Regions from separate parts of the Solibacillus sp. R5-41 genome, predicted to be linked through region 2. Evidence: predicted binding sites of a transcription regulator. Region 2 holds the regulator's gene; the other holds the start of a gene.
What was found. The regulator LexA, encoded in region 2, represses DNA repair genes until DNA is damaged. The targets are predictions, from matches to a motif close to CGAACATATGTTCG.
Positions count from the first base shown of each region.

Region 1: parE (DNA topoisomerase IV subunit B) is a predicted target of LexA. The motif match lies at 1,283-1,296, and genes of this name have one in related genera.

Region 1 covers NZ_CP024123.1:2,030,696-2,034,125, forward strand. The annotation lists gene parE (DNA topoisomerase IV subunit B) at 1-1,261, opposite strand, end outside; gene plsY (glycerol-3-phosphate 1-O-acyltransferase PlsY) at 1,569-2,171, shown strand; gene CSE16_RS09740 (HesB/YadR/YfhF family protein) at 2,326-2,616, shown strand; gene CSE16_RS09745 (YczE/YyaS/YitT family protein) at 2,760-3,386, shown strand.
Region 2 covers NZ_CP024123.1:2,944,821-2,948,250, reverse strand. The annotation lists gene CSE16_RS14580 (prepilin peptidase) at 1-392, shown strand, start outside; gene CSE16_RS14575 (gamma-glutamyl-gamma-aminobutyrate hydrolase family protein) at 471-1,163, shown strand; gene lexA (transcriptional repressor LexA) at 1,211-1,831, opposite strand; gene CSE16_RS14565 (cell division suppressor protein YneA) at 2,001-2,339, shown strand; gene CSE16_RS14560 (YneB family resolvase-like protein) at 2,326-2,982, shown strand; gene CSE16_RS14555 (glycosyltransferase) at 3,314-3,430, shown strand, end outside.

The DNA of each region.
Region 1 (3,430 bases), 910 kb from region 2:
CATTTTTTGATTGAGCTGGTGTAAGCTTCCCTGATAGCAGCGTGCTCGATTTTTTCTTTTTGCCGTTCCGTGCATCATCTCTAGCCTTACGTGCGGCTTCACGAACTTGCTGAGCACGAATCGCCTTACGTACTAACGATGCCGAAAGCTCAGCATTTTCTTCTAATACATAAAGTAATTTTTCAAACACGACGGTATCGACAGCAGAGCGTGCTTCACTTGTACCAAGCTTGCCTTTTGTTTGGCCTTCAAATTGCAGGAGTTGCTCAGGTATTCGAACAGAAACAATACCTGTTAAGCCTTCTCGAATATCAGCGCCCTCGAGGTTTTTATCCTTTTCCTTTAATAAACCAATTTTACGGGCATATTCATTAAATACACGTGTTAATGCAGCTTTTGCGCCTGTTTCATGTGTGCCTCCATCTTTCGTACGTACATTATTTACGAACGATAAAATGGTTTCTGAATAGCCATCATTAAATTGGAAAGCAAATTCTACTTCAATTTCAGAAATGAGCCCCTCTACATATTTAACTGGGTGAAGAACATCTTTTTCCTCATTCAAATAGGTTACAAACGCTTCAATTCCATTTTCATAGTGGAATACTTCATGCTTTCCTTCTCCGCGTTCGTCAATTAGTTCAATTTTTAAACCCTTTAATAAAAAGGCAGATTCTCTTAAGCGCTCAGCTAACGTATCGTAGTTATACTTCGTTGCTGAGAAAATCGTTTCATCCGGCAAGAAATGGACGAGTGTACCCATTTCCTTCGTTTTGCCTATTGTATCAAGTGACGTAACAGGCTTTCCGCCATTCTCAAAACGTTGACGGAAAATTTCACCGTCACGATGAATGGTAACTTCTAAAAAAGTCGATAACGCGTTTACAACAGAGGAACCAACCCCGTGTAAGCCACCACTTGTTTTGTAGCCACCTTGTCCGAATTTTCCCCCTGCATGAAGCACGGTAAAAATAATTTCAGGCGTCGGTTTGCCCATTTTATGCATCCCTGTAGGCATACCTCGACCAAAGTCACGTACAGATATACTATTATCCTCATGAATCTTTACAGTAATATGATTCCCAAAACCAGCAAGTGCTTCATCAACCGCATTGTCCACAATTTCAAACACTAAATGATGAAGACCTCGGCTATCAGTGGAACCAATATACATACCTGGTCTTTTACGAACGGCTTCTAAACCTTCTAATACTTGAATGGCATCATCATTGTATGCGATGCCCGGTTGGTTTTTAACCAAAATGAAATCCCCTCCAAAACACAAACGAACGTTCTATTTACATTGTTAATCGTACATACTATCGCACCCACTGTCAATTAGTGAATCCGAAATAATCAGCTTTGCAAAGATTAATTGTACCATCAACGAATGCGCATTAAAAGTTCATCCTGTGATTGATTCTTTACAATGTAACTATTTTCCTGTTTTTTTTTTTTAAAGAGTAAAAAATAATTCTTCTTTCCTTCCTTTCTAAAACGGTGTAAAATAATCATCACATAGTATTAGTACCAACTATTAATTTCGAAAATTGAAAGGAGCACAACTTATGATTAATGGATTAATTCTCCTTTGTGCTTATGTAATCGGTTCGATTCCTTCAGGGCTTTGGATCGGAAAACTATTTTATAATACGGATATTCGCCAGCATGGTAGCGGTAATTTAGGCGCGACAAATACATTTCGTGTGCTAGGTAAAAAACCAGGAATTGTTGTTACATTTATCGACGTCTTTAAGGGGACCGCTGCTGTATTATTATTAGCGTTGCCATTCTTTTCGGATTCGACAATTCATCCGCTTATTTTAGGCGTTGTGGCAGTTGTTGGCCATATGTTCCCTGTTTTTGCAGGTTTCCGCGGTGGGAAAGCCGTAGCAACAAGTGCCGGTGTCATTCTTGGTTATTCTTGGCCACTTTTTATCGTGCTATTCTTTACATTTTTCCTCTCATTAAAAATGACGAAAATGGTCAGTTTAACTTCTATGATTGCAGCGGTTGTCGCATTAATTTATAGTTCAGTTTATTGGGTTGTGACAGGAGATTTTGCGCTCATTATTTTGATCGCCTTTTTAGCAACATTTATTTTTTACCGTCACCGTGAAAATATAAAGCGTATAAAGAACGGGACGGAACCAAAAGTGAAATGGATTTAGCCCCTTCTAGTTGAATAGTGAAACTCTCTCTGACTTAGAGGGAGTTTTTTTTCATTTAAAGAATGAAAAAATCTATTTTTGTGGTAATTCTCATCATCAACTTGTATGATTTGAGATGAGACATGTATTGCATAATTGATGTTGAGGTGAGCTTATGGAAATTAGATTATCAAATGAAGCGATTGAATGGTTCCGCAATGAAATGGAAATTGAAAATGGCGACTTTATTCGCTTTTATGCACGGTACGGGGGTTCTTCTCCTTTTCATGAAGGCTTTTCATTAGGGATGAACCGCGAGCAACCGCATGAAATGGGCGTTAACGTCGTAGTAGAGGATGTTCATTTTTATATTGAAAAATCCGATGAATGGTTTTTTAATGAGCATAATTTAATCGTAAACGTCGATAACAGCTTGGATGAATTAAGTTATACGTATGAAAAATAGTCTATTATAAACGTTTTGTCTGTATGTTGTTTCCCTTTAAGTTTTTTGAATTAACAGTTATCCCTCTTTTTTGCTTGTTGTCGTTATAATGGTAGTTAGATTATGACAACTAAGATGGAATATAGAGGGATTTTTTTATGAAGATAAAGCAAGAATTTTTTTGGCGCTGCTTGTTTTTTATTACAGGAATTATCATACTTTCATTAGGCGTGGCACTGACAGTAAAGGGACAGGCGCTTGGCGTGGGCTCGTGGGACGTGTTGCATATAGGTCTTGCGAAAAACCTAGGTTTAACAATTGGTGCATGGTCCATTTTATTGGGCTTGTTAATTTTAGTGATTGATGCCCTATTTACAAAGCGACTACCTCGTGCCGGAACGTATATAGATATGTTTTTAGCCGGTATTTTTATTGATATATTTAATTTTCTATTGCCAAATCCGAATGGTCTTGTGGAACAAACACTCGCCTTTATACTAGGCTTACTATTGCTAGGCTTTGGCTGTGGCATGTATATTGTCGCAAATCTAGGTGTAGGACCGCGTGATACGTTAATGCTGCTCATTGTTAATAAGTTGAGTTGGTCTGTTAAACGGGCACGTACGACGATCGAAATCATCGTTGCGGTGCTAGGCTTCCTTTTGGGCGGTCCGATTGGTATTGGGACGGTCATTATGGCATTTGCTTTAGGACCGATTGTACAATGGGCTCTGCGTGTCAATGAAAAGTTGTTTTACCGGGCTTCGGGTGTGGAAAGTGCGATAATGTAATGAAATAAAAAAGAGCTGAGATGAATCGATAAGTAGTATAGCCT
Region 2 (3,430 bases):
TGATCATTCCGGATAAAGTATTATTATTTTTCCTTCCATTATTAATCACTGCGCGCGTATTTTCACCACTCGAACCATGGTGGGATAGTTTAATAGGGGCAATAATTGGGTTTGGTATTTTATTATTAATTGCAGTCGTGTCAAAAGGAGGCATGGGCGGGGGAGACATTAAATTGTTTTTCGTCATCGGCCTTGTCCTTGGTACGGTACAGACGCTATTGACGCTCTTTTTAGCGGCGATGATCGGCATGGTGGTGGGTATCATCATCTTAAAAATCCGTAAAAAGGGCAGAAAGACACCTGTCCCATTTGGACCTTCCATCGCACTCGCTGCAATCATTGTCTATTTTTACGGCGAACCGATTTTACAGTGGTATGGATCATTATTTTGATGGGGTAATATTTAAATGTTCACACAAATCTGATAATTAGTGGTATGCTACGATTATCACATTTTTGGGAGGACAATTATGAAACCTGTTATTGGCTTAACGATGCATCCTGTTGAAGGTAAAAAAGAGATTAATAATACATACATTAATGCAATTAAAAAAGCAGGTGGCACGCCCATTTGTTTGCCGGTTATTAACGAAGAAAATATCGAGCAAGTACTTGATATCGTGGACGGTGTTGTATCAATTGGTGGTTATGATGTGAATCCTTTAATATTTGGGCAAGAACCCCATTTTAAGCTCGGTGTCGTCATTGATGAACGGGATAAAAGTGACATGCTTATTATGAAACGCGCATTTGAACGGGAAATACCGATTTTAGGCATTTGTCGTGGTGAGCAAGTGATGAACGTGGCATTTGGTGGGACATTATATCAAGATATTGATACACAAGTGGAAAACGTATTGAAACATACACAAGTTTCGCTGCGCCATGAAGTTACGCATACAGTGGAGCTCGAGCCATCAAAGCTGCAACAAATTGTTGGGGCGGCCACGATTTTAACGAATTCATTCCACCATCAGGCTATTGATGCAGTGGCGGATGGATTTATTATCAATGCCCGTGCAAAAGACGGTGTCATTGAAGGGATTGAGCATCCAACGCATCCGTATTGTATCGGTGTCCAGTGGCATCCAGAAGGGCTTGAAAATGATGCACCATCTGACAAACTATTTAAAAGTTTTATAGATGCTTCTACAAAGAAATAAAAGAAAAAGCAGCAAAACGTTACGATACGTTTTGCTGCTTTTATGTTTTAATGCACGTTGCGGTATAATCCAACGACTTTTCCAAGAATCGTTACTTGGTTGACGATAATTGGCTCCATTGAACTATTTTCAGGCTGTAAACGGAAATATGTTTTTTCTTTATAGAAGCGCTTAACCGTTGCTTCATCATCTTCCGTCATAGCCACAACGATTTCACCGTTACTTGCTGTAGAACTCTTTTTAACAATCACGTAATCACCATTTAAAATACCAGCTTCAATCATAGATTCTCCCATAATTTCAAGCATGAATAATTCATCCTCAGAAGAACCGTATGTATCGGGTAGCGGGAAGTATTCCTGAATATCTTCAATAGCAGAAATAGGGAGGCCAGCAGTCACTTTTCCGATTAGTGGAACATGAATGACGCCTTGTTTTGGTATTGTGGAGTCTCCTTGTTCAAGAATTTCAATGGCACGCGGTTTTGTCGGGTCACGACGAATAAGTCCTTTACTTTCTAAACGAGCTAGATGCCCATGGACAGTTGAACTTGAAGCTAAACCAACAGCTTCACCGATTTCTCGGACAGATGGTGGATAGCCTTTTGTACGAACTTCATCTTTTATAAAAGCTAAAATGGCTTCTTGTCGTTTTGAAATTTTTGTCAACGCTCTCACCTCTTATATAAGTAGATTTATTAAATTAAGTATACCAGTATGCGAACAAGAATGCAAACATAGGTTCTAAAAGAGGTTGACAAAAACGTACGTTCGCATTAATATATAGAACATGTATTCCGAACGTATATTCTAAAAGGGGCGAATTATTTTGGGTAAAATGAAGTTAAATAGCTTTGTATCAATGTTTTTCTTATTTTCAATTATTCTTATTGCATTTATTTTTGTAAAAGATGAACACATTACTGCATACGAACACATTACAATCGAACAAGGGGATACTTTATGGTCGTTAGCAGGGCAATATAGTGGTAAAATGACAGAGCATGAGTGGATTGTTGCGGTAAAAAAGGAAAATGCGTTACGCGATGAAAAAATTGTTAGTGGGCAACTTCTTTTGGTGCCCATCGTAAAAAACTCTAAATATATCGTAGGGCTATCTGAATCACCAGAAATACATATTATTAAAGTAGCGAGTGAAAATAATGAATCAAAATAAAGCAGTCATTTATTGTCGTGTGAGTACCGACAAATCTACACAAGAAACATCTTTAAAACGACAGCAAGAAGAACTGACTCGGTATGCATTGTCACATGAATTTGTAGACCTTCAAGTGTTCAGCGATCAACAGAGCGGGTATGAGGTCGACCGAGATGGCTTGCTCGACATGCTTGATTATATGAAAGCGTACGACATTAAAGCGTTATTTGTTCAAGATGAGACACGTTTAGGGCGTGGGAATGCGCGAATGGCGGTTCTACACCTTATTCAAAAACAGGAGGCAACTGTTTATTCGTTAAATGATGCAGGTCCATTAGCGTTAAATGAAATGGATACGATGCTACTGGAAATTTTGGCAGTTGTTGAAGAATACCAGCGCCGTATGCATAACGCTAAAATTCGCCGTGGCATGCGCCGAGCTGTTGAGAATGGGTATAAGCCGGAAAAAAACTTAAAAAACAGAGGCAATCAAGAAGGTAGAGAGCGTAAAGAAGTGCCAATCGAAGAAATTGTGAATTTACGTCAAAAAGGGTTAACATTTTTAGAAATCGCCAATATGTTAACGGGACTTGGCTATCAGGTGAGCAAGGCGACCGTCCATCGACGTTATATTGAACATATCGACAGACTTGAAGAGTAAACACTTGCTCTTCAAGTCTTTTTTTTAGCGGATTTTTAGCTAAACATCTGGAAATTATCTTAACTGGCATTTTTTGCATGGATATGGCGTAAACCTTGCACAATGATAGCTAGTAGTTTCACAATTTTTGTGTCACGTCTGAAATTATGCTTTTACTAAGGAGATAGGTTCTCCTGATGACTCATCATATTGAAACTAACTTAATAAAATGTTGCGAAATTTGTAACTAAATATGCCGAAAATTGGTAGTTTTTATTAATAAAAAATTCGATTAGCTGCATATAATTTAGTTATGACATTGTTACAACAATTCGAAGAGGAGGAATGAAGTATGACAGAAAATATTAAGTTTTCTATTATTATTCCTGCACACAATGAAGAAAAATATATTGGAAAATGTTTGGATTCAATTGTAGCGGCTTCAAAAGGATATACGAATCAAGTTGAG